DNA from 4 places in the Terribacillus sp. JSM ZJ617 genome. Region 1 is predicted to be linked to each of the others. Evidence: riboswitches for the same ligand, from Rfam matches in the RefSeq annotation. Region 1 holds a riboswitch; each other region holds the start of a gene.
What was found. A riboswitch is a leader RNA that binds a small molecule or an ion and turns the genes downstream of it on or off. The one in region 1 is predicted to bind S-adenosylmethionine.
Positions count from the first base shown of each region.

Region 2: another riboswitch for S-adenosylmethionine. It lies ahead of ACH6C1_RS05025 (PLP-dependent aspartate aminotransferase family protein); the one in region 1 lies ahead of ACH6C1_RS11635 (M20 metallopeptidase family protein).
Region 3: another riboswitch for S-adenosylmethionine. It lies ahead of ACH6C1_RS17990 (LLM class flavin-dependent oxidoreductase); the one in region 1 lies ahead of ACH6C1_RS11635 (M20 metallopeptidase family protein).
Region 4: another riboswitch for S-adenosylmethionine. It lies ahead of ACH6C1_RS12860 (acyl-CoA dehydrogenase family protein); the one in region 1 lies ahead of ACH6C1_RS11635 (M20 metallopeptidase family protein).

Region 1 is NZ_JBISEQ010000003.1:23,315-27,527, reverse strand. Features, by position in the region: gene ACH6C1_RS11645 (aminotransferase class I/II-fold pyridoxal phosphate-dependent enzyme) at 1-571, opposite strand, end outside; gene ACH6C1_RS11640 (methionine biosynthesis PLP-dependent protein) at 586-1,686, opposite strand; SAM riboswitch class I at 1,767-1,870, opposite strand; SAM riboswitch class I at 2,069-2,172, shown strand; gene ACH6C1_RS11635 (M20 metallopeptidase family protein) at 2,284-3,480, shown strand; gene ACH6C1_RS11630 (ABC transporter substrate-binding protein) at 3,493-4,213, shown strand, end outside.
Region 2 is NZ_JBISEQ010000001.1:1,033,868-1,038,080, forward strand. Features, by position in the region: gene ACH6C1_RS05015 (ammonium transporter) at 1-427, opposite strand, end outside; SAM riboswitch class I at 1,080-1,191, shown strand; gene metX (homoserine O-acetyltransferase MetX) at 1,267-2,334, shown strand; SAM riboswitch class I at 2,336-2,444, shown strand; gene ACH6C1_RS05025 (PLP-dependent aspartate aminotransferase family protein) at 2,518-4,213, shown strand, end outside.
Region 3 is NZ_JBISEQ010000007.1:90,943-95,155, reverse strand. Features, by position in the region: gene ACH6C1_RS17995 (S66 family peptidase) at 72-1,100, shown strand; gene ACH6C1_RS17990 (LLM class flavin-dependent oxidoreductase) at 1,120-2,484, opposite strand; SAM riboswitch class I at 2,563-2,664, opposite strand; gene ACH6C1_RS17985 (DnaJ family domain-containing protein) at 2,677-3,048, opposite strand; gene ACH6C1_RS17980 (CAP domain-containing protein) at 3,120-3,968, opposite strand.
Region 4 is NZ_JBISEQ010000003.1:260,667-264,879, reverse strand. Features, by position in the region: gene ACH6C1_RS12870 (methionine ABC transporter ATP-binding protein) at 1-498, opposite strand, end outside; gene ACH6C1_RS12865 (LLM class flavin-dependent oxidoreductase) at 495-1,898, opposite strand; SAM riboswitch class I at 1,989-2,091, opposite strand; SAM riboswitch class I at 2,219-2,325, shown strand; gene ACH6C1_RS12860 (acyl-CoA dehydrogenase family protein) at 2,397-3,548, shown strand; gene ACH6C1_RS12855 (aldo/keto reductase) at 3,588-4,213, opposite strand, start outside.

The DNA.
Region 1 (4,213 bases):
CTACATCCACACCGAGTGCTAGCGGCTGCTGATACAGCGGCGTTAAAAATGTGTTGTCCAAGAAAGTTAAACAATTATGTTGCTTTGCTATCCGAACAACTGCCCGAATGTCCGTCACCTTCAAACAGGGATTGGACGGTGTTTCCACGTAAATGACCTTTGTATTTGGCTGAATCGCTGCTTCAACAGAATCCAAATCGGTTAAGTCTACGAAGGAATGACTGATCTGGAATTTTGGAAGTATTTCTGTCACAAAACGATACGTTCCACCGTAAACATCCTCAGTTACAATTACATGATCCCCCGCTGACAGCAGCATGAATGCGGAGGATATTGCTGCCATGCCAGACGAAAATGCGAAAGCATCTGTACCTCCCTCTAGTGCAGCTGCCTTCTGCTCCAGCGCTTCTCGTGTCGGGTTACCAGAACGACTATAATCGAATGGACCGAAATCCTCGAAGCTTTCCTGGTGGAAGGTAGACGATAGATAGATCGGGACGTTCACCGCACCTGTTTGCTGCTCTTTGTGTAATCCCCGTATATATGTCGTTTCTGCATGTTGTTCTCCCATATGATGATGACCTCCTAATCCAGTTTGGCGAATGCTTGCTGTAAATCACCAATCAAATCCTCCGCTTCTTCAATCCCGACCGAGAAACGAAGCAGACAATCGCAAATTCCTCTGGCCTCCCGTTCCTCAACAGGGATATCTGCATGTGTCTGTGTTGTAGGATATGTGATAAAGCTTTCCACTCCGCCAAGACTTTCGGCAAAGGTGATGATTTCCAGGCTGCGAAGGAATGGATCGACCCAGCTGCTTTCCTGGACACGGAAGGAAAGCATGCCGCCTTTTCCTGTATACAGGACGTCTTTGACTTTCGGCTCCTCTGCAAGATAACTTGCGATGCGCTGTGCATTTGCTTGATGCTGCCGCATTCGAAGCGGCAGCGTCTTCAAGCCTCGGATGAGAAGCCAGGAATCGAGCGGAGACAAGACAGCTCCCGTACCGTTATGCAATGCAGCTAACCGATCTGATAGCTCACTGCCTTTACTCACAACAAGTCCGGCTAAAACGTCGTTATGGCCGCCGATATATTTAGTCGCACTATGGATGACGATATCTGCTCCTTCTGTAAGCGGCTGCTGGTAATAAGGTGTCAGAAATGTATTATCAACAATTAGCAACAGGTCATGTGCTTTTGCCAATTGCGCATATGCAGCAATATCGATTTCCTGCATGAGCGGGTTTGTCGGTGTTTCAAGGAAAATTGCTTTTGTATCGTCCGTTATCAATGCTGCAGTCTCTTCAACGGAATGAAATGGCGCATATACCGGCGATACGTCATATGCATCTGAATAGAAATCAAACAGTCGATAGGTGCCCCCATAAATATCCTCTGGCACTAGCAGTGAATCGCCTGAACGGAAAAGGGATAATACAAGCTGAATTGCTGCCATGCCTGAGCTGCATGCAAAAGCTCGATCGCCTTTTTCCAGCATTGCAAAACCTTCTTCCAGGACAGTACGAGTAGGATTCTTCGTCCGTGAATAATCATACCCGGTAGATTCGCCGATTCCTCCATGTGCATAAGCAGTGGACAGATACACTGGCGGATTCACTGCTCCTGTTACTCCATCACTACGATTTCCTAACTGTACGAATGTCGTTTCCAAACTATTTCCCATACCGCTTCTCACCCTTCTCTTAAACAAAAAAAGAACCTTCTCCCCAAAAAGGAAGAAGGTTCAGTCATGACCGAATCAGCTTCTTATCTTTAAGGCGGATACCTTTTGGATTTAGCACCGTGTCTTCTCAGACTGGTTGCTGAGACATCACTGGGCCAAGTCCCTCCGTCTCTCTTGATAAGAAAAGTTCTATATAATTTTTATATTAAAGCTATGTTATCACAAAAGAATGTATAGTCAAGCATTATTTTAAATTTTCTGCCAAATGAATCTTTTACTAATGGAATTTTTAGCGTGGTCATGCCGATCAGGAAAAATAGCGATAAAAAATAGGATTGACACCTAGAACTTTTCGGTCTATCCTTTTCCTTACAACTGATATTTCTTATCGAGATTGGTGGAGGGAATGGCCCAGCGAAACCAAAGCAACAGGCTGCAAGGCGCAGTACTGTGCTAATTCCAGGTGTTTAACACTGAAGATAAGAAGAGCGGAAAATCTTTAAAAGACCCTCTTCTGCCTGGAAGAGGGTCTTTTTTTTGGACTTAATTCCGATTATTTTCATTGGAAATATCAAGATTGTTACAGGAGGTTGGAAAATGGAACAGAACAAGCAGACGCTTGCAGAAGTACATACGGAGCTGGAAGACAATTTCGCAGAAGTCGTGGAGTGGAGACGTTATTTGCATCAGCATCCTGAATTAAGTTTCCAGGAGACAGAAACCGCTCGTTTTATCGCCGACAAGCTGCGCAGCTTCGGCTATGAAGAACTCCAGACAAATATTGGCGGATATGGCATCGTCGCTACCCTATCAGGTAAGGCAGCAGGACCAACTATTGCACTGCGAGCAGATTTCGATGCCCTTCCGATAGAAGATGAAAAAGAAACAGCCTATCGATCCAAGACTCCTGGCGTAATGCATGCTTGCGGTCATGACGGCCATACCGCAGCACTGCTTGGAACTGCCAAAGCGCTGATCAAGCATAAGGATAGCCTGAAAGGTAAAGTGGTCTTTTTGTTCCAGCCAGCTGAAGAAGTACCTCCAGGCGGTGCAAAAGCGATGATTGAAAATGGTGCACTTGATGGTGTTGACTATGTCTACGGTGCCCACCTTAATTCGGCCGCTCCTATCGGAAAGATCGGTGTTGGCGAAGGCTTCAAAATGGCAGCAGTAGATAAATTCGCGATTACTATCCAAGGAAAAGGCGGTCATGGCGCAGCTCCTCATGAGGCTGTCGATCCAATTGTCATCGGAAGTGATATCGTCAGCGCCCTGCAAAAGATCGTCAGCCGCAGAGTCAATCCGCTGGAATCAGCAGTTGTGACACTTGGTGTGTTTCAATCTGGCCAAGCATTCAATGTTATTCCGGATACTGCCAGATTGGAAGGAACAGTACGGACATTCAATGCAGACATACGCCAGCAGGTAAGGAAACAAATAGAGTCCATTGTAGCTGGAATCGCAACTGGTTTCGGCGCAACCTATTCCATCGATTATTTGCATGGCTACCCTGCTCTTTACAACCATCCAGAAGAAACTGCACTTCTGCAGCGTCTTTTTAGCGAACAATTCGGTGAAGAACAGGTTATTCCACTTGAAACCGGTATGGGAGCAGAGGATTTCGCTTACTATCTGCAAGAGAAACCGGGAAGCTTCTTTAAAGTCGGCTCCCGCAATGACGATACAGGCACCCATTATCCGCATCACCACCCTAAATTCGACATCGACGAGCGAGCTTTGCTCATCACAGAAAAAGCATTCACGAAAATCGTATTCTCGTTATTGGGAAGCTAAGGAGGAAGTATATTGAATAAGAAGCTTGCACTTATATTATTCGGCCTGATGGCCACCATCGCCCTTTTCGGGTGCTCCAGCAGTTCCAGCAGCAGTTCCGACGCAAGCGGCGGAGAGCCCGTTGAAGGCGGCGACTTGAACGTTGCCATGACTGCTGATCCTGATACGCTTGACTGGATGTATTCCGGAGAAAGTGCCACCAGAAAAATTGGCTGGCATATTTACGAAGGTTTATTTGCACTAGATCATGATTATCAAGTACGCCCTTTGCTTGCTGATGATTATACCGTTAGTGAGGATAAGAAAACCTATACGATCACGCTTCGTGACGGACTTAAGTTCCATAACGGGCAAGACGTAACAGCGGAAGACGCAAAAGCATCTATCGACCGCTGGCTGAAGGTCTCCTCTGTCGGTAAGATCACTGCAACGCATGTTGATTCCGTAGAAGCCACGGATGACCTGACATTGGTCATTACACTTAACGATCCGTATACCGCTTTGCTTACTGATATGTCTGCACCAAAAGCATCTGCTGTCGTCCTTCCAGCTGACATTGCGGAAGCTGCAGGTGAACAACCGCTGACAAACGAGCAGCTAATCGGTACAGGTCCATTCAAATTTGATTCCTGGAAGCGCGGGAATGAGATTGTCCTATCAAAATTCGAAGATTATCAATCTCGTGAAGAAGAAGACTGGGGCGGTTTGACAGGTAAGAAAACCGCATACCTGG
Region 2 (4,213 bases), on a different contig from region 1:
CCCAGTGTGCAAGCGGGGAGTACACGAAGAGTACCCATAGAACTGTAAAAAGAATGAATGCTGGGAAACGAATACGTTCTGCATAAGCTCCAGACACAATTGCAGTTGTCAGAATCGCGAATGTCATTTGGAACATCATGAATAAGTTGAATGGAATGGTGTGTCCTTCAGCTGGTTCGAAACCAACATTATTCAATCCGAAGAAGTCTAATCCTCCAATAATTCCGTTACCTGGTGAGAATGCCAGGGAAAAGCCGATGATAATCCAGATAATCGATACGATTGCCATAGTTGTGAAACTGTGCATTGCTGTGCTCAGCACGTTCTTGCTTCTTACCAACCCGCCGTAGAAGAGTGCGAGTGCTGGTGTCATCAACCATACTAAGACAGTTGCGACAAACATGAATACCGTATTAGCCATATCCATTTTCTCTACCCCCTGTGTGTATCTGTATTGTTTGAAAATTTAAATCTTTTCTCATTATAAGTGCCAGACAAAAAAATGTAACAAACTTGTGAGGTTATCTTACGTGAATATTTCTGACCAAAACGTGTAAGTGTTTTCAGTACTTTTGTCATAAAGCGTTACTTAAAATAGGACTGCATCTAAGAAAGATGGGAAATTTAGGGTGGTTTGTGCAGGTTGCTAGCGGGAATAGATAGTCAGCTGCGGAGAAGTGCTACATCGGGAGTTTGACAATAATTGTAAAGCATGATAAGATAGTTAACGTCTTCGATGTTTAAGTAACTTTATCGAAGATCATTGGCATTCTGCTATAGTTTTAATCAGAAGTACTTATTCAGACTGGAGCGGCCTAGGAGCCGTGAGGATGCAATAGAGGTAGGGATTGCATCGTTTAAGTGTAAACTACCATGTGGAACAAGTACCGCGGCAGGAGGATGTATTAGGTATCCTCTACTTACAATAGAAAAGTTACATTTTAGCCCCGCATTGGCATTAGCTGATGCGGGGCGTCCAAATTTCCAGGGATATTTATAGCGTAAATGGAAATTTCAGAATTTATAGTTGACTCATAAAATAACACATGCTACAATCCTGTTAACAAATAAATAGCAAGCTCTTATCAAGAGAGGCGGAGGGACTGGCCCGACGATGCCCGGCAACCTGCAAGCAGCAATGCTTATAAGGTGCTAATTCCTGAAAGTGCGTATGCACTTTAGAGATGAGAGAGACAAGTCGGTACATATTGCCACCCTGTCCTCTCAGGGTGGCTTTTTTATTTGAGGGGAGGAAGCGTACGGAACATGGAGTCACAACAGTCATACCAAACCGGCAAACTTCTCATCGGGGATTTTGAGCTTGAATCTGGTCATATCCTTTCAAAGGTAGAGGTTGCTTATGAAAAAAGCGGTCCTGAATCGGGAGAAACGGTGCTGGTCTGCCATGCTCTGACAGGAGATCAGTTTGCGGCCGGCACTAGTGCAGATCCAGGCTGGTGGAGCGGATTGCTGCAGCCCGGAGGTTTTATCGACACCGACCGGTATCAGATAATAACATTCAATGTGCTTGGCGGATGCAACGGTACAACAAGTGCCTTATCAATAGATCCAAATTCGGGAGAGAGGTACGCATCGGCATTTCCAGCTATCACGATTCGTGACATGGTTTCGGTTCAGCGCATTGCGTTGGGGAAGCTAGGAATCTCTCATTTGAGGGCTGTGATCGGCGGATCATTAGGAGGGATGCAAGTGCTGGAGTGGGGCGTCATGTACCCGGATTTTATGGATGTACTAATCCCCCTTGCAGCAACTCCTTTTGTGAGTGACTATGCGATTGCCTATAATCACTTGGCCAAGACAGCTATCACATCTGATCCGAATTGGAACAATGGTAATTACACAGCAGACAAATTACCTGCAGCAGGTCTTGGACTTGCACGGATGGTAGGAATGCTTACTTACCGTTCTGATCATCAATATAATGAGCGCTTCCGACGCGCTGCATCCCAAAGGGACGATGCAGCATACGAGGTGGAATCATACTTGAACTACCAAGGAGAGAAGCTCGTCAATCGCTTTGATGCCAACTGTTACATGACATTACTGGAGGCTATGAACAGCCATGATATCGGAAGGGGAAGAGGTGGCTGGCAGTCTGCTGCCCAAAGAATAAAAGCGATTGTACTGTCGTTCGGCTTCTCGAGGGATCTGCTGTTCCCTCCGGAAGAGATTAGCCGCTTTGCGGCGGAAGTTCCGGGTGCGCGCCATGTAGATGTAACAACAATCTATGGACATGATGGCTTTCTGCTTGAATTTGAGAAGTGGGGACATCATATCCGCCAGTTGCTTCAGCAACCTATAAAAATTTCATAATAGCTTATCAAGAGAGGCGGAGGGACTGGTCCGATGATGCCCGGCAACCTGCAAGCAGCAATGCTTGGAAGGTGCTACTTCCAGCAAACAAAGAGTTTGAGAGATAAGAAGTTCCATGCTTATGCAGCAGCTTCTTACCAGAAGCTGCTTTTTTCATCTATATATAATTGGAGGAATGACAAAATGACAGATCAAGTTTATAAAGCAGAGACATTAGCATTACACGGCGGGCAAGCACCAGATCCGACAACAGGTTCAAGAGCGGTGCCGCTTTATCAAACAACTTCTTACCTTTTCCATGATACAGATCATGCAGAGCGCCTATTCGCCTTGGATGAGCCTGGTAACATATATTCCCGTATTGGTAATCCGACGGTTGACGTATTGGAAAAACGGATAGCATTGCTGGAAGACGGCGTTGCAGCAGTCGGTGTCGCGTCTGGTATGGCAGCAATCAGCTACAGCATTCTCAATTTGGCAGGCGCTGGAGACGAAATCGTAGCAGCGACCAATCTCTATGGCGGAACGTACAATCTTTTCCAGACGACACTGCCACGCTACGGAATCAATGTTAAATTCGTCGATCCGACTGATCCGGAAGCTTTCCGCGCAGCAATTACAGACAAAACGAAGGCTGTTTTTGCTGAAATCATCGGGAATCCGAGTCTGCATGTACTAGACGTGGAAGCAGTAGCGGCAGTGGCTCACGATGCTGGTATTCCTTTAATCGTCGACAGTACATTTGCTACACCGATTTTGAGCAAACCGATTACGCTTGGTGCTGATATTGTTGTCCATAGTGCGACAAAGTGGATTGGCGGTCATGGTACTTCTATAGGAGGGTTGATTGTAGATGGAGGCAGGTTTGATTGGAATTCACCGAAATTTCCGACATTTACAGAACCTGATCCAAGCTACAACGGCATCCGCTATGCATTTGATTTTGGCACACTCGCTTTCAGCACGAAATTGCGTGTGCAATTGCTCCGCGATTTAGGTGCTGCGCTAAGCCCGTTTAATGCATGGCAGCTTATTCAGGGGCTGGAAACGTTGCACCTGCGCGTTGAACGCCATGTCCAAAATGCAGAAAAGCTTGCGACCTACCTGGAACAGCATCCGGCAATTGATTGGGTTGCTTACCCTGGGCTCAGCAGCCATCCATCGTATGAAATAGGTAAGAGAGTGCTTCCGAACGGTACTGGTTCGATTGTCAACTTTGGTATCAAAGGCGGCAGAAAAGCTGGTGCTACTTTGATCAACAATGTTGCGCTATGGTCACACGTTGCCAATGTCGGGGATGCCAAATCATTGATTATTCATCCTGCGTCAACAACACATCTACAGCTGGATGCGGAAGGACTCGCTGCTACAGGAGTAAAAGAAGAATTGGTACGTCTATCTGTTGGAATCGAGTCAGTAGATGATCTAATCCACGATTTAGACCGTGCCTTGGAAAAAGCGACGGGAATCCGTTCTGAGTCAAGGAAAATCGTCATCAATGATGAAGCCGTCATCCGGGAAGCACTCGGCAGTGCGACAGATGCGACAGGACGTCAGAAAACTATTGCAGTAGTGGGCTTGAGCAGTAAGGAACAGCGTCCAAGTAATCGTTTGGCACGGAAGATGCAGCGACTCGGATACAAAATCATCCCTGTTAATCCTGCCGAAACGAGTGTATTGGGAGAAAAAGCTTATCCTGATTTGACAAGTGTACCGGAGAAAATCGATATCGCTCAGATTTTCCGCAGTCCTGAAGCAGCTGTAGAACTCGCTAAAGAAGCGGCGGAAGTTCGTCCGGAAATCTTCTGGCTCCAAGAAGGTGTCGTTTCGCAGGAAGCCGCAGCTATTGCAAGAGAAGCAGGATTGGAAGTCGTTCACA
Region 3 (4,213 bases), on a different contig from region 1:
CCATTCCCCATGTAACAACGAATCAAACGACCTAGAGATAATGCTATAATATGGAAAAGGAAAGGGTGATAATGATGACGACCATGTATCCAAGCGCTTTGACTCCCAACTCCACTTTCGCAATTACTGCTCCGTCAAGCGGAGTTCCTGCTCCTCTGCATTCCAAAATACATAAAGCTAAAATGCAGCTCGAGAAACTCGGTGATCATGTGATCATTGGAGAAACCGTCTGGACACAGCAAGCCGCTAGAAGCAGCTCTGCTGAAACTAGAGCTAACGAGCTGATGGCTTATCTGAGTGATCCGGAAATCGATGCAATCATGCCGCCATGGGGAGGAGAACTGCTTGTACAAGTATTGCCCATGCTTGATTGGGACAAGCTATCCAAGAGCAAGCCCACATGGCTGATTGGTTATTCGGACACAAGCACACTTCTATGCAGCTATACACTCCAAACAAATTTTGCAACTGCCCATACGACTAACTTTTTTGATTTGAATATGGAAGCACTCGATGAAACAACGAAGCAATGGCATAAGATATTATCTGCAACGTCCCGCAAGCACATGGCGCAGCACTCATCCCCTATGTATCAATCATCATGGGATGCGCTATTTGATCAAGACAATCCTGAGGGCTTCGACTTGGACAGCAAAACAGAATGGAAAACCACGACAGGTGAAGCCGTTTCCTTTACTGGCCGCTTAATCGGTGGCTGCTTGAATACCCTGACCGCTATCGCCGGGACGAAATATGCTCCTATTCAAACTTGGCGGGAATCTTTTAAAGAAGATACGCTCGTCTACTTGGAATGGTTGGATTGGAGTACTGCTGAAACTTACCGGAATCTTTGGCATTTGAAGGAACACGGCTGGTTCAACGGTGCGAGCGGATTACTATTTGGTAGGCCTTCTCGAAGCACTCCTTCAGAGGATTATACAGACGAACAGATGATTCATGAATTCGCAGATGAAATTGGATTGCCGATAATCTACGACGCCGATATTGGACATATGCCGCCGCAGTTCACGATGATCAATGGTGCGTTGGCAAATGTATCATATAAAAACGGCAAGGGAACTCTCACTTATCTGGAATAGGAGAAGAGGAGCTAAAAGCTCAGCTCCTCTTTCCTTGTTTTGCCGGATGTGCCGCAGCGAGATGCGGTTGTCCGTATAATTTCTCCCTAAAAGTTCCTTCTGCATAATCCTTTTTATATAATCCCCGCTCCTGCAAGATAGGTACAACCAATTCCACGAAGTCTTGCAGGTCTTTTGGTGTAATGTAATGTGTCAGATTGAAGCCATCCACTCCGCTTCGCACAAAGAAATCCTCAATCTTGTCCGCTACTTGCTCAGGACTGCCAATGATGATATCCATTTCAGCTGGCTGACTGAATTTCTCCTGGATCTCTTTTACCGTAAATGGTTTGGCAGCATCCTTTGTCAGATAAGCAGCTCGCGATTGACCTTGTTCCGTATGCTTGTACATGAACAGTTCTTCTTCATTTTCATAGGAAGCTAAATCATAGCCTGTGGATCCGCCATACTGGGCTTTGGCAGCATCTGCGCTCCAGTATTGCTTGATCTCGTCATATTTAGCATGAGCCTTCTCTTCTGTTTCAGCTACAACGACGTGCAGGAAGGTAAAGGCCTTGATTTCATCGTGGCTTCTGCCATAAGCCTCCGCACGCGCTTTGATATCCTCTATATAATAGTTGATTTTTTCTGGTGTCGGTCCGCCGACAAACACACACTCTGCATGTTTTGCGGCAAAATCCCTGCCTTTTTCGGAAGTACCTGCTTGGTAGAGCACCGGTGTGCGCTGTGGGGATGGCTCACTTACATGTGGTCCCTCCACCGAGAAATATGTACCCTTGTGCTTGATGCGGTGCACCTTTTCTGCGTCCACCAGAACCCCTCTTTCCGGGTCCGAAATAACAGCATCTTCTTCCCAGCTATCCTCAAGCAGCTTATAAGAAACCTCCAGGAATTCATCAGCTATTCTGTAACGCTCATCATGCTTTACCATCTTCTCCAGTCCAAAATTCTGGGCTGCATTCGGCAAATAGGAAGTAACGATATTCCAAGCCACTCGCCCATTGGTCAGGTGATCGAGCGTCGAAAATTTACGTGCATTATGAAAAGGCTGTTCGTACGAAGTACTGACTGTGACAGCGAAGGACAAATGCTTCGTCACAGCTGCCATGGCCGGGATAGCGAAGGCTGGATCATTAAGCGGTACTTGCACGCCATCACGCAAGGCTGCCTTTTCATCTCCTCCGTAAACATCATAGACGCCAAGTACATCAGCGAAGAACACCGCATCGAACTTTCCTTTTTCCAAAAGGCGCGCAAGCTCCATCCAGTATTCCAGCGACTTATACTCCCGATGTCTTCTGTTCTCCGGGTGCTTCCATAAGCCATGGGCGTTATGATTGGCGGCTGTCATATCAAATGCTTGCAGGATAATTTGTTTGGTCATCGCTTCCACTCCTCTATTTATGTAAAAAAAGCCTCTTCCGTTTTACAGAAGAGGCTCCTTATCCAAGGTAAAATGCTCCTCTTATCTGTCAGACTTCTCGTCTGCTGGAATTGGCACAGTGCATTACTGCCTGTTGCCGAGGCTTCAAAGGGCCAGTCCCTCCACCTCTCGTGATAAGAAAATACTATTTGATTATGTTAGATTGTTTTCAATTTGTTCCCGATATTGACTGAGTGTTCCTGGCGAATTTCGCTTGAGCTTTTGAAGCAGCGCTTCGTATTGAATCTCTTTCTCACTAATGCGCTTCCGGAAAGCTGCCCGCTCTGTGTCGTCCGTACAAACACGCACCAGATCACGCAGTGCTACAATCTCTTTCTTCAGCTCCATCTCTGGCGGAATGTAGCCAGCATTCTTCAGGATCTTATAGCTCATACGCATATCCTCCGGTACACCGGAGAGATCCTCCAGCTCCAAAGGTTTTCCAGCACCAGGAAGATTACGGAACTCTCCATTTGCTTCAGCCTGCTTGATTCGCTCCTCCGCAAGCAGCGAAATCAGATCCATATAATCACTCCCTGCATACAAGAAAAGCAACCGATCATGATCGGTTGCTTTTCATTATACAATAATCTGAATTATTTACCAATGAATTGCTGTGTCCAGTAGTTACCGTTTTCTACATAACCTACACCGATGTTAGTGTACTCAGGGTTAAGGATATTCTCACGGTGACCTTGGCTGTTCATCCACGCTTCAACGACTTCTTCAGGAGTCTTTTGTCCTTGAGCGATGTTTTCACCTGCAGTTTTATAAGAAATACCGAAAGATTTCATCATATCGAACGGAGAACCGTAAGTCGGGCTGTTGTGATCGAAGTAACCATTGTCAGCCATATCTTTGGATTTCGCACGTGCTACTTTGCTTAGTTCAGTATCGGCTTTCAAAGCTTTAAGACCAGCTTTTTCACGCTCTTTGTTAGTCAAGTCTACTACTTGCTGTTCGAATGCACTCAGGCCTTCAGCAGCTTGCTTTTCTTCTGTTTGCTTGTTATCAGAAGCAGTTTCTTGTTTTTGTGCTGGAGCTTGAGCTTTTTGTTCAGTTGCTTGCTCTTCAGCTTTTTCTTCCTTTTTCGGAGCAGCAGCTTTTTGCTCTTCTTTCTGAGCAGCTGGTGCTTTTGCTTGCTCTTGCTGAGGTGCTGCTTGAGCAGGAGTCTGTGCTTTTTCTTGCTGAGCTGGCTGCTGAACATTGTACTTCGCTAGCAAGCTATCAGTATTAATGTGAATGTTATAAGCAGATAGATATTCATTCACCCATTTATTCAAATCTTCGATAGAAGAGAAAGATCCGCTTTTCACTACTTGTGCTACGTGCACTTGAGCTTCTTCTTTCGTTGGTTGAGCTGGTGCAGCATTTGCTGTTCCTGCCAATGCGCCTCCCGCTAGAATAGCTGTAGATAGTGTTGTTACTAATACTTTCTTAAACATGATGTTGCTCCTTTCGAGATGTATGTTTTCCTGTTGCAGCAACATCATAGCATGGGTTTTTGTGTAATATTGCAGCCTAGAATTTCCAATAGGCACTCAAACCTGTACAGCACTGCGAAAAGTCCGATTCTTATGCGAAATCGTACCCGTTTAGCCGACTATGAAACTAGTAATAAACAGACGCTTTACTATTTATTGGATGTAAATTAGGATTGACACCTTTTTCATTCCTAGTTTTTGTAACA
Region 4 (4,213 bases), 240 kb from region 1:
TTCGTCACATAAAAGGATCTTTGGCTGATTCGCAAGTGCCCGTGCAATACTGACCCGCTGCTTCTGACCGCCGCTAAGCTGTGCTGGATACTGATGTTTTCGATCCTCTAACCCCACCAAGGCAAGCAGCTCATCAACTCGCTGCTTTATTTGTTTTTTATCTGCTCCTGCAGCTCGTAATGCAAATGCCACATTCTCAAATACCGTTTTTGAGGAGACTAGATGAAAGCCTTGAAAAATCATACCGATCGACTGTCTTGCTTTTCGCAGATTCTTTGGCGACAGCTCCTGCAAATCAACTCCATCAACAAAGACTTTGCCAGACGTTGGCTTTTCCAATAGATTGATGCAGCGCAGCAAGGTACTCTTGCCCGCTCCGCTGTATCCAACTATTCCAAACACTTCACCAGCTTCAACGGTTAGAGTCACATCATCAACGCCAATGATCTCCTTTCCCTTGCTGCTGTATTTCTTTGTGATGTTCTCCAGTTTTATCACCTTTCATCTCCCTCTCCTGTCGGTATTTTCAACTGTCGAAACTTAGTTGCAGGATGCCCAGCCGGTAGTCTGCTTGATTCATAGTCAAATAATTTTTCTCTCAATGTGCCTGATTTGTAGGACTGTTTATAAAGTCCCCTTTCTTGCAGAATCGGAATTACCAGGTCAACAAATGACTCCAAATCCCCCGGTGTAACAAGGTGGTTCAAATTAAAGCCGTCGACTCCAGATTCTTCAAATTGGTGCTGGATGCTATCTGCCACCTCTTCTGGATTCCCGACTATCAAGCTTTTGTCAGGTGTATCAAACCGCTTCAAAGCTTCGCCGACTGTCAGCTGCTTGGCTGCATCCTTTGTCAATGAGGCTGCTTTATAGTGGCCGCCTTCTGTCGTTTTACCATAAGAAAACGGCTCGTCAGGATCCTTTTCCTCAAATTCAGAAATGTCGTATCCGCTTGCACCAAATTGCGCCTTGGCAGCATCTGGACTCCAATGACTTGCATATTCCTGATACTTTTGCTGCGCCTCTTCTGTGGTTTCCGCTACGATGACACTCAGGAAGGAGAAAATCTTAATATGATCTGGATTCCGGCCATGCTTGGCAGCCCTCTCCCTTATATCCTCTGCGTAGTGACGGATACGCTCAGGCGTGGGCCCTCCAACGAAAACACATTCTGCATGCTTGGAAGCAAATTCCCGTCCACGTTCGGATGTACCTGCTTGATAAATCACAGGTGTCCGCTGCGGGGAAGGCTCACTCAAATGCGGTCCCTCTACCTGGAAGTAATGGCCTTCATGATTGATTTCATGTACTTTTTCAGGATTCACCAATACTTGGTTTTGCAGATCCTCAACCACTGCATCCTCCTCCCAGCTGCTTTCCCAAAGCTTATATGAAACCTCCAGGAATTCATCCGCAATCTCATACCGCTCATCATGCTTGATCATTTCGGTCAAACCAAAATTCCGCGCAGCGTTCGGAAGATATGACGTCACAACATTCCAAGCAACTCTGCCCTTCGTCAAATGATCCAGGGTGGAAAAACGTCGTGCATTCCCAAATGGTGGTTCATATGTAGTACTTACTGTAACGGCGAAACCCAAATTCTCGGTTACACTTGCCATTGCAGAAATCAATAGCGCTGGATCATTCAGGGGGACCTGCAGACCATCCCGGATAGAAGGAGCTTTACTATTCCGGTAAACATCATATATTCCCAGTACATCGGCAAAGAAGATTGCATCGAATTTACCGCGTTCGAGTAACTTAGCAAGATCGATCCAATAATTCAGATTCTTGTACTGACGATGCCGCTTACTCTCTGGGTGCTTCCATAACCCATGCGAGTTATGCATCGCACTATTCATATCAAATGCATTCATAATGATTTGCTTTCCCACTTTTATCCCTCCATTTTTAACAAATAAAAAGACCCCTTCTCGGATAAGAAGAGGTCTTTCTAAGTCGACGCAGGCGTACGACGTCCACTCTTCTCATCTTCCAAGCTAGCAGCTTGCTGGAATTGGCACAGTACTGCAGCAGTCTGTTGCCGAGGCTTCAAAGGGCCAGTCCCTCCACCTCTCTGGATAAGAAATGCTTATTGAATTACAGCTCAATATACAGGACAGTCCTCTGTCTGTCAATTGAGTTTTCTAAATTAAATGTATAATTGACAATATTCAAATTATGGATTATATTTATGCCGACAACCGAATAGATACACTTATCTAGAGTCAGGGTAGGAACTGGTCCAGCGACCCTGCAGCAACCGCTTTTCATGAAGCAAGGTGCTAATTCCAGCAGACAGAAATGTCTGAAAGATGAGAGAGAATGCTTACATAACGCCACCTCTTTCATTTGAAAGAGGTTTTTTACTTTATTGGAAGAGGAGAATGTTCATGCGAGAAACTGCCGAGAAAACAAAAGTGTTTGATCAAGTGATACAGCAAGCAAGAATCCTTTCTAAAGAATTCAAAGAACGCGCAGCTCATTTTGACAGCAGCGGCGAGTTCCCATATGAAAACTTCCAGGCACTTAAGGAAAGAGGCTTCTTGTCACTGACTGTGCCGACGGAATATGGAGGCAAAGGATTAAATCTTGTCGAGTACTTACAAGTTCAAGAGATACTTGCACAAGGTGATGCTCCTACCGCTCTATCATTTGGCTGGCAGCTCGGTGTTGTACTGGAAAACGCAGAGAGCAGACAATGGGATGAACAAAGTTTTCAGCATCTATGCAACAAAATCATTCATGACAAAATTCTTCTCAATTTAGTTCAGACAGAAAACGCCACTGGCAGTCCTTCAAGAGGAGCAGCTCCGACGACAACTGCAACGCTGGAAGGTTCCAGATGGAGAATTAACGGCCGTAAATCTTTTGCTTCGATGGCTGCTGCTTTGGACTACAGTATTGCTACCGCAACTATACTTCCATCTGGAAACAAAGGCTTCTTTTTGATCGATCATAGTTTGGAAGGCGTATCTGTGGAAGAAACATGGAATAGCATCGCAATGAGAGGTACAAGAAGCGATGATTTGATTTTGGAAGACGTAATTGTTGAGCAAGATGCGCTGCTTGTGGAAGAAACCAAGGGCAAGTCCACTACAAGAGGCTGGTACTTACAGATTGCGGCTGTTTACCTAGGTATTGCTGTTGCTGCGAGAGATTATACCATTCAATTTGCGTCAGAATTCCAGCCTGTTTCCTTGCCAGGTCCAATTAAGGATGTTCCAGAGGTCAGGAGAAAAATCGGCGAGATAGAATTGGCTTTGTTTAATGCCAGAGAAGTACTTTATGGTACAGCCAGGAAGTGGGTCGAGCACCCTGAAAAAAGATCAGAAATGAGTCCTGATTTAGCTGCTGCAAAACATATTGCCACCAATAAAGCGAACGAAGTCGTGGATCTATGCATGCGAATAGTTGGAGCCCGGAGTTTGTCTGCCGACAATCCGCTGCAGCGCCATTTTCGTGATGTAAGAGCTGGATTGCATAACCCACCTACTGATGATGCAGTAGTGTATTCGCTTGCGGATGCAGTCCTTCGGCAGTAAAAAACTCCTGAATCCATAACGGATTCAGGAGTTTCCTATTTACCAAGCATAAGCATACGGTGCTGCTCCGCCTGGACCCGGGAAAATTTCATCCAGCTGTTTTAAAACGGATTCATCAAGGTGAATTTCTAGCGCATGTAATGCACTCTCGAATTGCCCAACTGTACGCGGCCCAATGATTGGCGCAGTTATAGCTGGATTGGCAAGCTGCCAAGCCAGCGCAACATTATCCTGTGTTTCTCCTAGTTCTTCACATAGTTGACCGAATTGCTCCAATTGCACTCGCTGGGCATCGATTTTATCACCAATCTTATCACTTCGGCTTCCAGGTAATTTTTTAAGTGCATTTCTTCCAAGCAGACCGCCATCCAAAGGACTCCATGTGATAATGCCAATCCCAAGCTGTTCAGCTGCTGGCAATACTTCCAATTCAGCATATCGACAGTTGAGATTGTATTTATGCTGCTCGGAGACCAGACCTAAGAAATGGCGGTTTTTTGCTGCGCCTTGTGCTACCGCGAGCTGCCAGGCAGCAAAGTTACTGGAGCCCACATAACCTATCTTCCCTTGGCTGATTCCTAATTCAAAAGCTCCCCATAGCTCTTCCCACGTTACGGCAGGATCAATATGATGCATCTGATACAGCTCAATGTGATCGGTTTGCA